DNA from 2 places in the Exiguobacterium sp. ZWU0009 genome. Region 1 is predicted to be linked to the other one. Evidence: riboswitches for the same ligand, from Rfam matches in the RefSeq annotation. Region 1 holds a riboswitch; the other holds the start of a gene.
The links. Region 1 has a riboswitch for lysine ahead of L985_RS02800 (aspartate kinase). Riboswitches for the same ligand answer to the same signal wherever they lie in the genome.
Positions count from the first base shown of each region.

Region 2: it holds a riboswitch for lysine, as region 1 does, so the genes downstream of both, L985_RS01310 (amino acid permease) here and L985_RS02800 (aspartate kinase) in region 1, are expected to answer to the same signal.

Region 1 is NZ_CP018057.1:538,516-546,354, reverse strand. Features, by position in the region: gene alr (alanine racemase) at 1-273, opposite strand, end outside; gene L985_RS02825 (branched-chain amino acid transaminase) at 270-1,202, opposite strand; gene dapD (2,3,4,5-tetrahydropyridine-2,6-dicarboxylate N-acetyltransferase) at 1,228-1,935, opposite strand; gene dapB (4-hydroxy-tetrahydrodipicolinate reductase) at 1,922-2,668, opposite strand; gene dapA (4-hydroxy-tetrahydrodipicolinate synthase) at 2,665-3,546, opposite strand; gene L985_RS02805 (aspartate-semialdehyde dehydrogenase) at 3,565-4,557, opposite strand; gene L985_RS02800 (aspartate kinase) at 4,571-5,770, opposite strand; lysine riboswitch at 5,883-6,060, opposite strand; gene argH (argininosuccinate lyase) at 6,131-7,501, opposite strand; gene L985_RS02790 (argininosuccinate synthase) at 7,498-7,839, opposite strand, start outside.
Region 2 is NZ_CP018057.1:216,818-224,656, reverse strand. Features, by position in the region: gene L985_RS01315 (solute:sodium symporter family transporter) at 40-1,800, opposite strand; gene L985_RS01310 (amino acid permease) at 1,953-3,434, opposite strand; lysine riboswitch at 3,566-3,754, opposite strand; gene L985_RS01305 (MarR family winged helix-turn-helix transcriptional regulator) at 3,920-4,375, shown strand; gene L985_RS01300 (diguanylate cyclase) at 4,513-5,604, shown strand; gene L985_RS01295 (TetR/AcrR family transcriptional regulator) at 5,648-6,253, opposite strand; gene L985_RS01290 (HlyD family secretion protein) at 6,446-7,102, shown strand; gene L985_RS01285 (DHA2 family efflux MFS transporter permease subunit) at 7,115-7,839, shown strand, end outside.

The sequences.
Region 1 (7,839 bases):
ACGTCGTGCTGTTTCAAAATCCTCCGTCGGATTCATCACCAGTACATAACTGTCTGGAAAATTCGTTTTGATTTCAATGGCTTCATACAACTCGGCGACAGCAAAGTGATGCACATCAGACGCCGTCAGCGTTTCGACCATCTCGAGCATGCCTAAGTTGTACGCATTGTTCTTGACCACGGCAAAAATATGTTTACGTGATCGAGCGAAGACCGATGCGACGTTCTGTCGCACCGCCTTCCGATCGATCGTGACGAGTGTACGCGTCGTCATTCTGCGACAGCTGGTGTCACATACGTCAACCAATCCGCATATTGCGGCAATTGACCTGTGACGGCTTGACGGTAAAGATCGAGCAACTCATCTGCGACGTTCCGTGTTCCGCCGTTGATGGAGATATGATCGATTTCACCGACACTCGTGATTTCAGCAGCTGTTCCTGTTAAGAAAATCTCATCTGCGACATATAACTCATCGCGTCCGATGTGACGTTCGACGACAGGATAGCCTTGATCTTGTGCCAAACGGATGATGACTTGGCGTGTGATACCGTCGAGTACTGAACAATCAAGTGACGGTGTATGAATCGTTCCGTTTTTAAGAAGGAAAAGATTCGCAACACTCGCTTCACTAACGTTTCCGTTCATGTCGAGCGCGATTGCTTCATCAAATCCATCACGGATGGCTTCACCTTTTAAGAGTTGTGAGTTCATATAGTTGGCAGCCGCTTTCGCTTGCATCGGCATCATCGTTGATGAGACGCGGCGGTATGATGCGACTTTGGCACGGATGCCAGCACCTTTATCGAAGTATTCCCCAAGCTCCCAGCAAGAGATACCGACATGAACTGTCGTATCTTTCGCCATCAATGCTTGCCATGGCGTACCGAGGAACACGAATGGACGGATATAACAAGATTCGAATCCGTTTTTCGCAACTAAATCGATCGTTGCTTGAACAAGTTCGTCGACAGTATACGGAATCGTGACATGGTAATACGCACAACTGCGGAAGAGACGCTCGATATGTTCCTTCAATTGGAAAATTGCCGGTCCGTCCGGTGTCGCATACGCACGAATTCCTTCAAAGAATCCACTACCGTAGTGAATCGCATGTGACATGACGCTCGTGTTCGCATCTTTCGGATCATGAAAGACTCCATCTAACCAAATTGCTTCTCCATACTGTGTATCCACTGCCATGTGTTTTCCTCCTCTTCGACGTCAATCAGAGTGAACGTAAATCATCCACCAATTGCGTCTTCTCTTCTGTTTTCGCATCTTTCTGTTTGATGACACGTGCAGGTGTTCCAGCAACGACGCTTCCAGCAGGTACGTCTTCTGTGACGACACTACCAGCAGCGACGACGGCATCTTTGCCGACTTTGACGCCTTCAAGAATGACTGCATTTGCACCAATCAAGACACCGTCTTCAATGATGACAGGTGTTTTTGAAGGTGGTTCGAGGACACCCGCGACCACGGCACCTGCGCCGACATGAACGTTTTTCCCGATCGTCCCACGTGCACCGACGACAGCGTTCATATCAATCATTGTACCATCTCCGATTGATGCACCGATATTGATGATGGCACCCATCATGACGACCGCGTTATCACCGATGACAACATGATCACGAATCCATGAACCTGGTTCGATGCGCGCATTCAAGTGACGTGTATCAAGCATTGGTACCGCACTGTTGCGACGGTCATACTCCACGTGAACATCTGTGATGCGATCTGAATACTTTTCTAAGAAAGTAGCCGCAAGTCCTGCATCCGCGAAGAAAATCTTTGATTCATCTGATCCGAACGCTGTAGCGCCTTCGATCGTCAAGCCCGCCAAATCGCCATTGACGTAAAGTTTTACCGGTGTTTGTTTTTTAGCATCTTTAATGAATTTAGCAATTTCGTAAGCATCAGTGAGTAACATGTGAATCCTCCTGTGTGTAGAGCGTCTCTAATGTATAGAGTCCCGCTGTTTTTTGAATGAGTGCTTCAGCTGCTTTAATCGCACCAGAAGCAAATACTTTTTTCGATAACGCCGTATGTTTGATTTCAATCAGTTCATCGACACCGGCGAATAAGACTTCGTGTTCACCGAAGATCGTTCCACCGCGCATCGCATGCATCCCGATCTCGTTCGTCTCTCGCTTTTGCCGCGTCTGTGATCGGTCATACACCGGTGTCACGTCACGTGCCGTCTGAATCGTTTGCAATAACAACTCAGCCGTTCCGCTTGGAGCATCGACTTTTTGGTTGTGATGTTTCTCGAGCAATTCGATGTCATACGCCCCTGCTAGTGGGACGAGTGTCTTCAGCAGTTGCTGCACCATCGCGATGCCGTACGACATATTGTACGACTGGAAGATTGGAATTTCTTTCGCAGCGTCCTTGATCGATGTCAGTTCCGCTTCTGAAAAACCAGTCGTTGCAATGACGAGTGGTGTTTTTGTCGCCAGCCCGTATGCGAGCAGATCCGGTAGCAAACTCGGATGCGAGAAGTCGATGATCGCATCGACCGTCTCTGACATCTCCGTTAGCTCCGCATATGAAGCGATCGTATCGGATGACTTCGTCCGGTCAACAATCGCCACGACACTTTGTGGTGCGAGTTCGACGACGTATTGTCCTGTCGCCCCATAACCGTGTAACGCAAGTTTCATCGAACCACTCCTTTGTAAGCCCGCATCGTTTCGAGTAAGTGGGCGTGTCCCGCTTCCGATTGACGGACGAGCGGCAAGCGTGGCGCACCGACAGCAAAGCCGAGTTCTTCAAGCGATGCTTTGACTGGGATCGGATTGACGTCACTGAACAAAGCACCGATGACCGGTAACAAGTCTGCCTGAATCCGGCGAGCCGTGACGAGATCTTGCCCTAGTAATGCCTCAGCAAGTGCTTGTGTCTCTGCTGGGTACGGGTTAGAGAGAACTGAAATAACACCCTGTGCGCCCCATGCCATGTACGGAAGGATTTGATCATCATTTCCACAGAAGACCGCGAAGTCTTCCGGAATCGCCGCCATCAGTTCACCCATAAAGCTGACATCTCCACTCGCTTCCTTAAAGGCTTGGATGCGTGGATGACGTGCTAACGTCACTGCTGTTTCGACTGCGATCGTAACGCCTGTCCGGGATGGAACGTTGTACAGCATGATCGGCAACTCTGTTGCATCAGCGACCGCTGTGAAGTGTGCGACGAGACCGGCCTGTGATGTTTTATTGTAGTACGGTGTGACGAGCATCGCTGCGTCCGCACCGAGACGTTCTGCGAGTAATGTTTTCTCGATTGTCGCTGCGGTGTTGTTCGAACCTGTTCCAGCAATGACGGGTACTCGTCCTGCCGTGACCTGAACGGCAGTCGTCAGGAGTTGTTCGAATTCATTATTCGTTAGTGTCGATCCTTCTCCTGTCGTCCCTCCGACGACAAGTGCCTGAATCCCTGCTGCGAGTTGTTGCTCGATTAAGCGTTCGAATACGTGTAAATCCAACTCGCCTGCTTCATTAAATGGTGTGACGAGTGCTGTACCTGCTCCTTTGAACATGAAGAACTCCTCCTTTTTTTATGAATGAATCGACTGTTCGATGGCTTGGCGTGCAACTTGCACGGCGTTTGACGCGGCACCTTTTCGGATGTTGTCAGCTACACACCAAAGATGGAACGTGTTTGCGAGACTATCATCTTGTCGAATTCGTCCGACGTAGACATCGTCCGTCCCACTCGCGTCGAGTGGCATCGGATAGCGCGTATTCGTGACATCATCGACGAGGACGACGCCGGGTGCCCCATCTAACGCTTCACGGATTGCTGTAACCGTCGTCGGTTGTGTAAACGTGACGTTGATTGCAACCGAGTGAGAGTTCGTGACCGGAACTCGGACACATGTCGCACTGACGGGTAATGCTGGAAGATTGAAGATTTTCCGTGTTTCATCAATCATCTTCTGCTCTTCTTTCGTATAACCGTTCTCAAGGAATACATCGATATGCGGCAAGATGTTATCGTGAATCGGATGCGGGTAATTGACGGGTTCTTCTCCGCGCGCCCCACGCGCCAAGTCCTCGATTCCTTTTTGACCAGAACCCGATACGGCCTGATACGTCGTGTAGTTGATCCGCTCGAATCCGAGTGACTGGAGCGGTGCTAAGGCGACGACGGATTGAATCGTTGAACAGTTCGGATTTGCGATTAAACGATCCGTCGCTTGAATCGCTTGTGGATTGACTTCTGGCACGACGAGTGGAATCGTCTCCTGCATCCGGAAGGCACTTGAATTATCAACGACGAGTGTTCCGTTTTCAGCTAGTAACGGGGCATATTGCTCACTGATCGTTCCGCCCGCTGCGAACAACGCGACATCGATTCCGTCTTCCGTGATGTTTGGTGTCAGTGCTTGGATCGTGATGTCTTCTCCCTTGAACTGTACCGTGTTCCCTGCTGAACGAGCAGAAGCGTAAGCGGACAGGCGGCTGACCGGGAAATCCAGTTCTGCAAGTACTTGTAACATTTTTTGACCGACGGCGCCGGTTGCTCCAATGACGGCTACATGATACATGCTGTTTTCCTCCTTATAATTCGAACGCGTTGGCAATCGCTGCAACCGTCCGTTCAATGTCTGCTTGTGCAATCGTGTACGAGATGCTGATTTCTGATGTCGTGACTTGATAGAACGGGATATTCTCTGCTCGGAAGATTGCGAACAACTTTGAGGCAACACCCGTTGCATCCCGCATCCCGATGCCGACGACAGATAACTTCGCATGCTGATTGTGGCGGTCGACCTTGACTGTCGTGAAACGATCCATGATATCTTTCAATGCTTCATCGAGGAACTCTTCCTCGTCAAGTGGACATGAGAACGATAAGAAGATGTCACTGTCGAACGTCGTTTGACTGATCATGTCGATGTTGACGTGGCGGTTTGATAACAGTTCGAAGATATCGGCTACTGCTGCATTCGTTTGCGGTACGTGTTTGATTGATACCGTCAAAACGTTCTTCGTGACACTGACACTCGTCACCGCTTTTTGTTCCATTGTTTCCGTCGCTTCCATGATCCATGTTCCCCTTTTCGATTCAAGTGTTTTCCCGACGAAGATGTGTACGCCGTATTTTTTTCCTAGTTCGACACTCCGCATTTCCATGACCTTCGACCCGAGGGCGCTCATCTCCATCATCTCATCATACGAGATGTGCGGAATCGGTTGAGCAGCAGCATGGATTCGTGGATCAGCTGTATAGACACCGTCGACATCCGTGTAGATTTCACACCGTTTATCAAGGACTGCCGCAAGCGCAACAGCCGTCGTATCCGATCCACCACGTCCGAGCGTCGTGACATCACCGAGTTCGTTGACCCCTTGGAATCCGGCGACGATGACGACATCGTACGTTTCGAGTTTTTGTCGTAACAGATCTCCATCAATCTGTTTGATCTTACTTTTCGTATGCACGCCCATCGTGCTGATTCCTGCTTGAGCGCCTGTTTGCGATAACGCTTTGACACCGAGCGAGTTGAGGGCGATGCTGAGTAATGAAATCGTCTGTTCTTCTCCGATGGCAAGCAGTCGATCGAGTTCTCTTCGCTCGGGGCGATCTGTGATGGCTTGCGCCTGAGCAATCAAAGAATCTGTCATCTTGCCCATCGCCGAAACGACGACGACGAGTTTTTCACCTTCGGCTGCGCGACTCTTCAAATAATTCGCAATAGACTGAATCTGTTCGACAGTCGCAACCGAGCTTCCACCAAATTTAAGTACAGTTGTCACAATCCTATCTCCTTTGTCCCGATACAGAAAAAAACGACGGGCCGGTAGGAGCGTTCCTACGGCCCGTCGTTATCACGATCGGACAAACGAAGACAAAGTCATTCGTTCTTTTACGTAAGATAGCGCTCCGAAACATCGGTTTCGGCAGTACAACGGATCTTAACCGTTGTACCAGCAAATGAGAAGAAGCATCTTCTCGTTCACTTCGGCGGACTTCCCCTTTCACATCATTCAGCATGCTTGCCTTCAAGAATGATGCTACTCATGTCATCCGCGCCTCTATCTGTCGGTTGTTAGTTACAGTTATAGCAGACATCTTTTGTTAAATCCAGTCATTTGACTGATTTTTTTCAAAATCCGTCAATTTGCAAGATGCTGTTTTGCGAGTTCGAGTTGCTCCGACACGGCAGCAAACCCTGTTCCGCCGTAGCTAGTCCGGCGTGCTACTGCTTGAACCGGATCGAGGAGCGGATAGACGTCTTCCGTGATATCAGGATGGAACGTTTGATACGTCTCGAGGTTCAAATCCTTCAGGAAACAACCGTTCTGCACACAGTAAAGGACGGCTTTACCGACGATTTCATGTGCTTCCCGGAATGGTATGCCTTTCGTCACAAGGTAGTCGGCGAGTTCCGTTGCATTCGAGAAGTCTTGCATTGTCGCCTTCTTGAGCGCTTCGGTCTTAAACGTCGCGGATTCAATCATTCCAGTAAAAATTTGAACGGATTGGAGAACGGTATCTGCTGTATCGAAGACCCCTTCCTTATCCTCTTGCATGTCTTTGTTGTAAGCGAGTGGTAATGCCTTCATCGTCGTCAAGAAGCCCATCAGATTGCCGTAGACGCGCCCCGTTTTCCCACGAATCAATTCAGCGAAATCAGGATTTTTCTTCTGTGGCATCATGCTCGACCCTGTCGAGAAAGCATCAGACAACTCGATGAAGCCAAATTCTTGCGATGCCCAGATGATGATTTCTTCACAAAAACGCGAGAGATGCATCATGACGGTCGAGGCGATCCCGAGGTATTCGATGACGAAATCGCGGTCGGAGACAGCGTCGAGACTGTTCGGATAGATTGACTCAAAACCGAGCAACTCGGCAGAACGGAAACGATCGATTGGGAATGTCGTCCCCGCGAGCGCGCCTGCCCCGAGCGGTGATTTCCGGATCCGCTTTTGATTATCCGTCAACCGTTCGACATCACGTTCGAACATCCAGAAATAAGCGAGCAAGTGATGCGCAAGCGAGATCGGTTGTGCCCGTTGCAAATGCGTATAACCTGGCATGACCGTCTCGATATGTTGCTCAGCTTGTTCCGTGATAACCGATTGGAGCTCGCGTAATGCCGTCGTCAACGCTTCAACATGTTGTTCCATCCATAGATGTAAATCCGTTGCGACCTGGTCATTTCGGCTCCGTGCCGTATGCAGTTTTCCTGCAACCGGACCAATCTGTTCCGTCAATAGACGCTCGAGATTCATGTGAATGTCTTCATCTGCTAGCGTATACACATGATCCGCTAACGTCGTTTCCAGTTGCTTCAGTCCTTGCTCGATTTGTGTCCACTCGTCTTGAGCGAGGATCCCTTGTTCAAATAGCATCTGCGCGTGTGCGAGACTGCCTTTTAAATCGACGCTCGCTAATTTTTGATCGAACGTGATCGATGCTCCGAAGGCTTCCGCTTGAGCGGAAGCACTTTCCGTAAAACGTCCACCCCAGAGTTTGGTCATTTCGTTACACCCGCCTGACGATGTACGCTCGCATGAGTCGAAACGGCAAGTCCGTGTAATTTGATGAAGCCTTTTGCTGCTTCATGATCGAACGCGTCTTCTTTCGTGTACGTCGCAAGTTTCTCATCGTAGAGTGAGACAGCGGACTGACGACCTGTCACGGTTGCGTTTCCTTTGAACAGTTTAACGCGAACTTCTCCTGTGACGTCCTGTTGTGTTGCCGTCAAGAAAGCTTTCAAGCCTTTCGTTAATGGTGCGTGGAAGAGACCGTTGTAGATCGTTTCTGCATATTGTTTACTGAGTAGTGGTTTGAAATGCGCGACGTCCTTCGTCAACGT
Region 2 (7,839 bases), 320 kb from region 1:
TTTCATCTTACCTGATATGTCATGCCTTCTGCGAGAGGATTATTCGGCTTGACGGTACTCTTCTTCGAGATAGGTCCGGTACTTCACCTCCCAAGCGTTTAGCGACACACGCCATAATACGATCGTCGCAATGACAAGTCCTAACGTGACCGGCCAGAACCAACTCGACACGACACCTGCTGTCGAAGCCAGTCCGATCTTTGAAAACAGAACGTACGTCCAAATGATTGATGTACATAATAGGATCGATACTGGAATCGCGAACTTCCATGGAGTGAGCTCGACAGACTGTCGTCGATTGACCTTTCTTGACTGGACGGCTGGGTAACGATACCCCATGAATACCATGAATAGCACTTCAATCACGAGTAGAATACCGTATCCATGAATATAGCTAATGCCATGATCCCAGCCAAACAGTTGTTTGAAACCGAAGACGAATAAGTAATACGCGAACACGTGAAAGACAATGACGATTTTCGCCGCAATCGCCGGAATTCGTTTCATGAAAATCCCCATTAATACGATGACGAGAATTGGAATGTTGAAAAATCCTGTGAATTGCCGGATCAAACTCCATAAGCCGTCCGGCGCGTACATCAAGAACGGCGCAATGACGAAAGAAATTAAGGCAACGATCGTTCCAAACCATTTACTGACGCGAATCAAATGTTCATCACTCGCCTCTTTCGCAAACACCGGCTGATAGATATCGAGTACGAAAAGTGTCGCAATACTGTTGAGCAACGAGTTAAACGAACTGAAGACAGCTCCGAGTAAGACAGCTAAAAAAAATCCCATCAGCGAGACCGGCAACAACTCCGTAATGAGTCGAGGATATGATAGATCACCGCTCGTTAGTGTGTTCCCATATAAGTGATAGGCAATGATCCCAGGAATCAGCATGAAGATCGGAACTAATAACTTCAAGAAGCCTGTCATTAAGACGCCCTTCTGTCCTTCCTTCAAATCTTTTGCCCCGAGCACACGTTGAATGACATATTGATTGAGTGACCAATAAAATAAGTTCGCAAATAGGATGCCCGTGAAAATCGAAAAGAACGGAACGGCATCGGTTGAGCTTCCGATTGCGTTCAGCTTCTCCGGTTGCACAGTCGCAATCGTCTTCATTCCTTGAAGCAAATTCCCGTCACCCAGCGCGATAAAGCCAAGCACCGGAACTAGGAATCCAACGAAGACAAGCCCAATCCCGTTCAAGGTATCGGAGACAGCCACCGCACGTAGTCCTCCAAAAATTGCATAAATCGCTCCGATGATTCCAACGACCCAGACGACTAACCAAAGGGATTGCGTATAACTGAGACCAAATAATTCCGGAACATCGAACAGCTGCAAGACAGCAATTCCACCCGAATAAAGCATCGAAGGAATCGTGACACACATATATCCAAGTAAAAAGAGTAAGACTGTCATCCGGCGAACCGTCTCATCATACCGGTGACTTAAGTATTCCGGTAATGTCGAGATACCTAGCCCGAGAAATTTCGGGAGCAGATAGATGGCCATGATGATTGCAGCAAATCCCGCCGTAACTTCCCATGCCATACTCGACATATTCCCCATGAAGGATTGTCCATTGAGTCCAATCAACTGTTCTGCCGACAAATTCGTCAGTAGTAATGATCCGGCAATGAAAACGCCACTTAGACCTCGCCCCGCTAAGAAGTATTCATCGACGCCTTGTGTTTTCCCACGCGTCAATCGATAGGATATGTAGGCAACGAGCAACATGAAAAACGCTGCAGAACCTAATGTGAAAAATAATTCAGATGTAGTCATGTGTCTCCCCCCTATTCTTCATTCATGTTTTCTATTCTTGTAATATGTATTCATTGATTCCTTTTTTATACTTTTCCAAAACTATATTTTAGAAAACGTTTTCATTTAAAGAAATAAAAAAACCACCTTCATTATAGAAGGTGGTTCACACATTACGATTGACGCGGATGTTCTGGGAAGTCCATCTCGTCATAACGAACGATCGACGTCCGGTTTTTGAATTTATGTCCTAACCAGAAGGCAAGGAACAATGGAATACCGACGTACGTCGCAGCAATCCCGACCCAATCGATTTGATCAGCGAGGAATGCGGCATAGTTTTGACCAACGATGACAAGGAAACAAAGACCGAATGCGAACAGCGGACCGAACGGGAACGCTGGTGCAACATATGGTAAGTCTTTCAACGAGTGACCTTGTGCAACGAATCCTTTACGGAAGCGATAGTGACTGATCGCAATCCCGAGCCATGCGATGAATCCTGTCATCCCGGAAGCATTGAGTAACCACAGGTAGACTTGTCCACCAAACATCGACGTCAAGAAACAGAGCGCACCGACTGCACCTGTTGCAAGCAAGGCGTTACGGGGTACACCGTTTTTCGAGACTTTCGCGAATAACTTCGGTGCATCGCCTTGGCGCGCAAGTGTATACAGCATCCGTGTCGAAGCATACATGCCTGAGTTTCCGGCAGATAGAACAGACGTCAAGATGACAGCGTTCATGAGTGCTGCTGAGAACGCAAGACCTGCTTTTTCAAAGACGAGCGTAAACGGACTAACCGCTACGTCCGTAATGTCATTCGAAACCAAGTTCGGACTCGTATACGGAATGAGCATTCCGATGACGAAAATCGCGAAGACGTAGAAAAGTAAGATACGCCAGAAAACTTGTTTGACTGCTTTAGGAACGTTCTTTTTCGGGTCTTCTGACTCACCCGCGGCAATCCCGACGAGCTCCGTTCCTTGGAAACTGAATCCAGCAACAAGAATGATTCCGATGACGGCAGGAATCCCACCGACGAACGGTGCATCGCCAAGAGCAAAGTTTTTAAAGCCAACCGGTGGCTCCGATGTAAAGACACCGAAAATCATCGCAACACCGACGACTAAGAAGACGATGACGGTAACGACTTTAATCATCGCGAACCAATACTCCGCTTCCCCGAATCCTTTAACGGAGAAGTAGTTCAAGCCAATCATGAGTAAGAGGAACAAGGCACTGAAATAAAATCCAGGAACATCCGGGAACCAATACGTCATGACGATTTGTGCTGCGACGAGCTCGACTGCGATCGTGACTGCCCAGTTGTACCAGTAGTTCCAGCCGAGTGCAAAGCCGAATGATGGATCGACGAATTTCGTTCCATATGTCGAGAAGGATCCAGCGACCGGCATGTACGCTGCCATTTCACCAAGACTTGTCATTAGGAAGTAGACCATCAGACCAACGATTGCATACGATAGGAGCGCACCACCTGGTCCTGCTGCTGCGACGGAAGCACCGGACGCAATGAAGAGTCCTGTTCCGATCGCTCCACCGATGGCGATCATTGACATATGACGGGCTTGTAATCCACGTTTTAATCCTTCTGCTGTCGAATCTGTTGTTTGTTTCACATCTAGATTGTTCATTTCGTTCGCTTCTCTCTTTAATAAATTTTTGAGAGGACACTTTTTGAATGAAAAAACAAAAAGCGCCCTCATCTTCCAGATGGAAGATGAGAACGCAACATAATAAAATGGATGCGCCTCATTCTACCGTCGTGAAAGATAGCTCTCCACAAGTAGGTGATACCCGACTTGTGACAGTATTAGACCTATTTGATCTAATCCCAATCAATCATCTTCAAAGCGATGATTGATTTCGGCAATTCTTCCTTTCAGGTCACCTCATCTGTCGCTTGACGACATCCGTAACCGTACTCTTAAGAACTGCAACCTCCATCCCACTGGTTGAGTGAGAACTGAATTAAGTTAGTTATTACTACGCCATATTACACAAATCGCCACGAAATTGTCAATTGCCTTTTTCGAATATCAGGTAGTCGATGGTAAAAATCCGATATGTTTAGTACACTAAATGGTAGAAGTCCACTGAGAGAAAGGATGCTGCTTGCATGCCACAGGAACGTGATTTGCTAACTTATCGACTCGAGGAACAAATGCGTGTCATTCTTCGTACCCTGCGACGTGAACTTAACCGGCTATTTGAAGGAACGGCGACCCGGAGTGAGTTTTTCATCTTACGAAGCCTTTCAGAAAATGGTCCTCAGCGCCCGACGCTTCTTGCGGAACAATTTGAGCTCGCGACGAGTCAAGTCACTGCTTTGACGGATAAGCTGTATAAACAAGGATATGTCACCCGAACACGTTCGACGGAAGATCGTCGTTCAATCGTCCTCGCTTTGACGGAGGACGGTGAACGTGCATTTCGGGATCTCGAAATCGTCCGGAAAAACTATTTACAAGATCGCTTCGGCACATTGACAGAAGAAGAGCTTGAAACGATGGTTCATGTTTTTAATAAAATTTTACAGACGATGGATGAGGATACACTTACTTCGTCTTCTTAAAAACGGTAGATTTTCTACCGTTTTTTCTATTTTATCTAAAGATTTCCCTCTGTCTAACCGTTATCTACTTGAGTATACTGGAAGTATATATATGGAAATCTGTTAGCTGGGGGAGTTGGGAGGATTTGTTGTCCATCATGAATCAATTCATCATTAACTTTTGTCTACTGTTTACAACGATTACTCTCTTGTTCTTACCGTTTCGAAATCAACCGCGTATTTCATTGAACTCCAAATGGAGCATTCGACTTATACTCGGAGCGGTCTGTGGTCTGGTTGCGGTTTTATTGATGTTCAATGGGATCCAAATCGATGTCGCCCGTGTTGATTTACGTATCGTTCCCGTCGCGATCGCCATGCTGTTCGGTGGTTTTCCAAGCGCCATCGTTGCGGGTGCGATGATCATTGGGACACGTTACTTTTTAACACCAGTTGATCAAATGGAAGGTTTTTATTTATCTACGCTGATCATCGTCTTGTTCATCACGACAATCGGAATCATTCGTCGATTCGTCCATGTCTCGATGCGTCATTTTCAGCTTATGGTGTTGGTCGGTATTCTCTATTCGTTACCCGCCATCTACATCCTGACGCACAGCTGGTCGACATTCTTTAAAATCTCGATTGCGTACGTCTTCTTTAATTTATTAGCTGGCTTTGTCGCTTTTCGATTGCTAACGGAATTACGCCGTCACTTCGAAAACATCCAGTATCAGCAGAAACTCGCCATGACGGATGCATTGACAGGGCTCGCCAATCGTCGTCGTCTTGATGACTCCCTTTCGCTTGTCGGTTCGACCGACCAAGGCTATTCGCTTGTACTCATCGATATCGATTTCTTCAAGCATGTCAATGATACATATGGTCATGATGCGGGCGATGATGTGTTACGCCAACTCGGCATGACTCTTGCTTCCTTGACGCGTCCAGACGACCTCGTCGGACGGTACGGTGGTGAAGAATTTTTAATCATCTTACCAAGTACTTCGGCGAAAGAAGCGCAAAAAATCGCAGAACTAGCTCGGCTGACGGTCGCACGTAACCTGTTCCCGACAGCAGATGTACCTGATCTACAAATCACGATTTCGCTTGGAATCGCGCATTCTAGTGGTTCTCATACGTCACTTGAAGCATTACAACAGGCAGATAAAGCGTTGTATTACTCAAAAGAAAGCGGACGGAATCGGAGTACGATCTACACGAAAGAACTTGCATTCCGACAAGCTTAACCTGACTGGACACTTCCGTAGGGAAGTGTCTTTTTTTACGTCTTCATTCCGGCTCTTTAGGAAAACCGATGCTTTCTACTGTTCCAAAGACGATCATCCGACTTAATTGTTCTGCCATATACTCTGATGAATACGGTCGACCGTTTCGTAACCAAGAAATCAACAATCCCAACTGTCCACCAATGACATAGTTTAATAATAAGTCCCGATCGACGAACGTAGCTTCTTCTGTGATTTGCGGTCGAAACATTAGTCGGTAATTCTCTTTCAACGTATCGAGAAAGCGCGAGATGAACGTTTTGATCGGTCCTTGAACAAGCATCGTCTGATAGAATAATTCATTTTCTTCGATATGAATGAATAACCGAGCAAAATAGCGACTCACCTGCTCGACTGTCGGAAAGGCAGTTCCTGTACCGGTGATCCGAATCGCTTGTTCAAGTGCCTTCATTTGCTCCTCAACGATTTGGTCAAGCAAATCATACTTATCCGTATAGTGTGCGTAGAAGGTCGAACGGTTCACACCGGCTCCATCCGTCAACATTTTGACCGTAATACTTGAGAAGCTGTGCGTCTTCAGTAAACGAAATAATACCATTGTAATACGGTCACGTGACCGTTTTGGTCGAGGATCACGGCTCTCATTCATCCATATTTCACTCCTTTTTCATCATCTTTTCATTAATGAATCCGTTATCATCTATTTTTCCGACATTTTGTCGGAAATTGTCGGTTGTTTGTTACCTAACTATCCATATAATTAACTATATTAATTACTCCTCCCCCCAGAGGAGTACTTTTTTTGAATCGATTGTACACAAGAAAGGATGCAAACACACCCATGAGTATGAAAAAACTATTAATCATCAATATCGTGACACTCATCGTTTTGATTGGTGGTGGTGTTGTCGGATACTACTATTACGATCAAGCAACGAGCTATGTCAAAACAGACAATGCAAAAATCGATGGCAAAATGATAACGATTGCGAGTCCAAGCGCCGGTAAATTAACAGACTGGTCGGCAAAAACAGGCGAATCGCTCGACAGCGGTGCAACACTTGGTCACATCATGACTGCACAAGCTGGACAAAAAACGACAGATCTTTCTGTTTCGATGCCTGCGAAAGCAACAATCGTTCAGTCGATGGCGACAAAGAATGGCTTCGTCGCAGCAGGTACACCACTTGCTTACGGATTTGACTTAAACGACCTTTGGGTCACAGCGAACATCGAAGAAACAGAAATCGATGAAATCAAAGTCGGACAAACAGTAGATGTCTATGTCGACAGCTACCCGGACACGACACTTTCTGGTGAAGTCGAGCAAATCGGGATGACGACGGCTTCTACGTTCTCAATGATGCCTTCTTCAAACGGAAACGCGAACTACACGAAAGTCGCACAAGTCATTCCCGTTAAAGTATCACTCTCGCAAGAAAAATCACTCGACATTCGACCTGGTATGAATGTGACCGTCCGCATTCATAAGGATTAAGGAGGGACGTTCATGTCTACTACCTTCTTGTTCGGATACAGTGCGTTCACGATTCTGATCATCATCGGCGTCAACTGGATTGCCCGTCGAAGTCGCCCATCCGACATGGCACTGGCGACTGACGGACCAACACTTGAGGAATCCCTCGAGACGGAACCGACGATGACCGTGACACCACCAGTCGCAACACCTTCAAAACAGGTATCGACTGAAAACGTCAGTATTCCGAAAGTACTGACGGTCTTACTAATCGGTATGTTCATTGCTATTTTGAACCAAACGTTGATTAATGTCGCGTTACCGGTTCTAATCAATGATTTCAACGTATCGACTTCCACTGCCCAGTGGTTGACGACAGGCTTCATGCTCGTCAACGGGATTTTGATTCCGATCAGTGCCTTTTTGATGCGAAGCTATACGTTCCGCCAGCTGTTCCTCGCTTCGATGACGCTCTTTTTCTTCGGATCCATCATTTGTTCGATGGCAATGAACTTCCCGGTCATGATGATCGGTCGTGTCGTTCAGGCAGCGGGGGCTGGTATTTTGATGCCACTCGGATCAAACGTCTTCATGACGTTGTTCCCACCGCATAAGCGCGGAGCTGCCATGGGGATGCTTGGAATCGCGATGATTCTCGCTCCTGCTGTCGGACCTACGATCACGGGATATGTCATCCAAAACTATGATTGGCACGTCATGTTTTACGCGATGTCGTTCTTTGGATTAGTGACATTGTT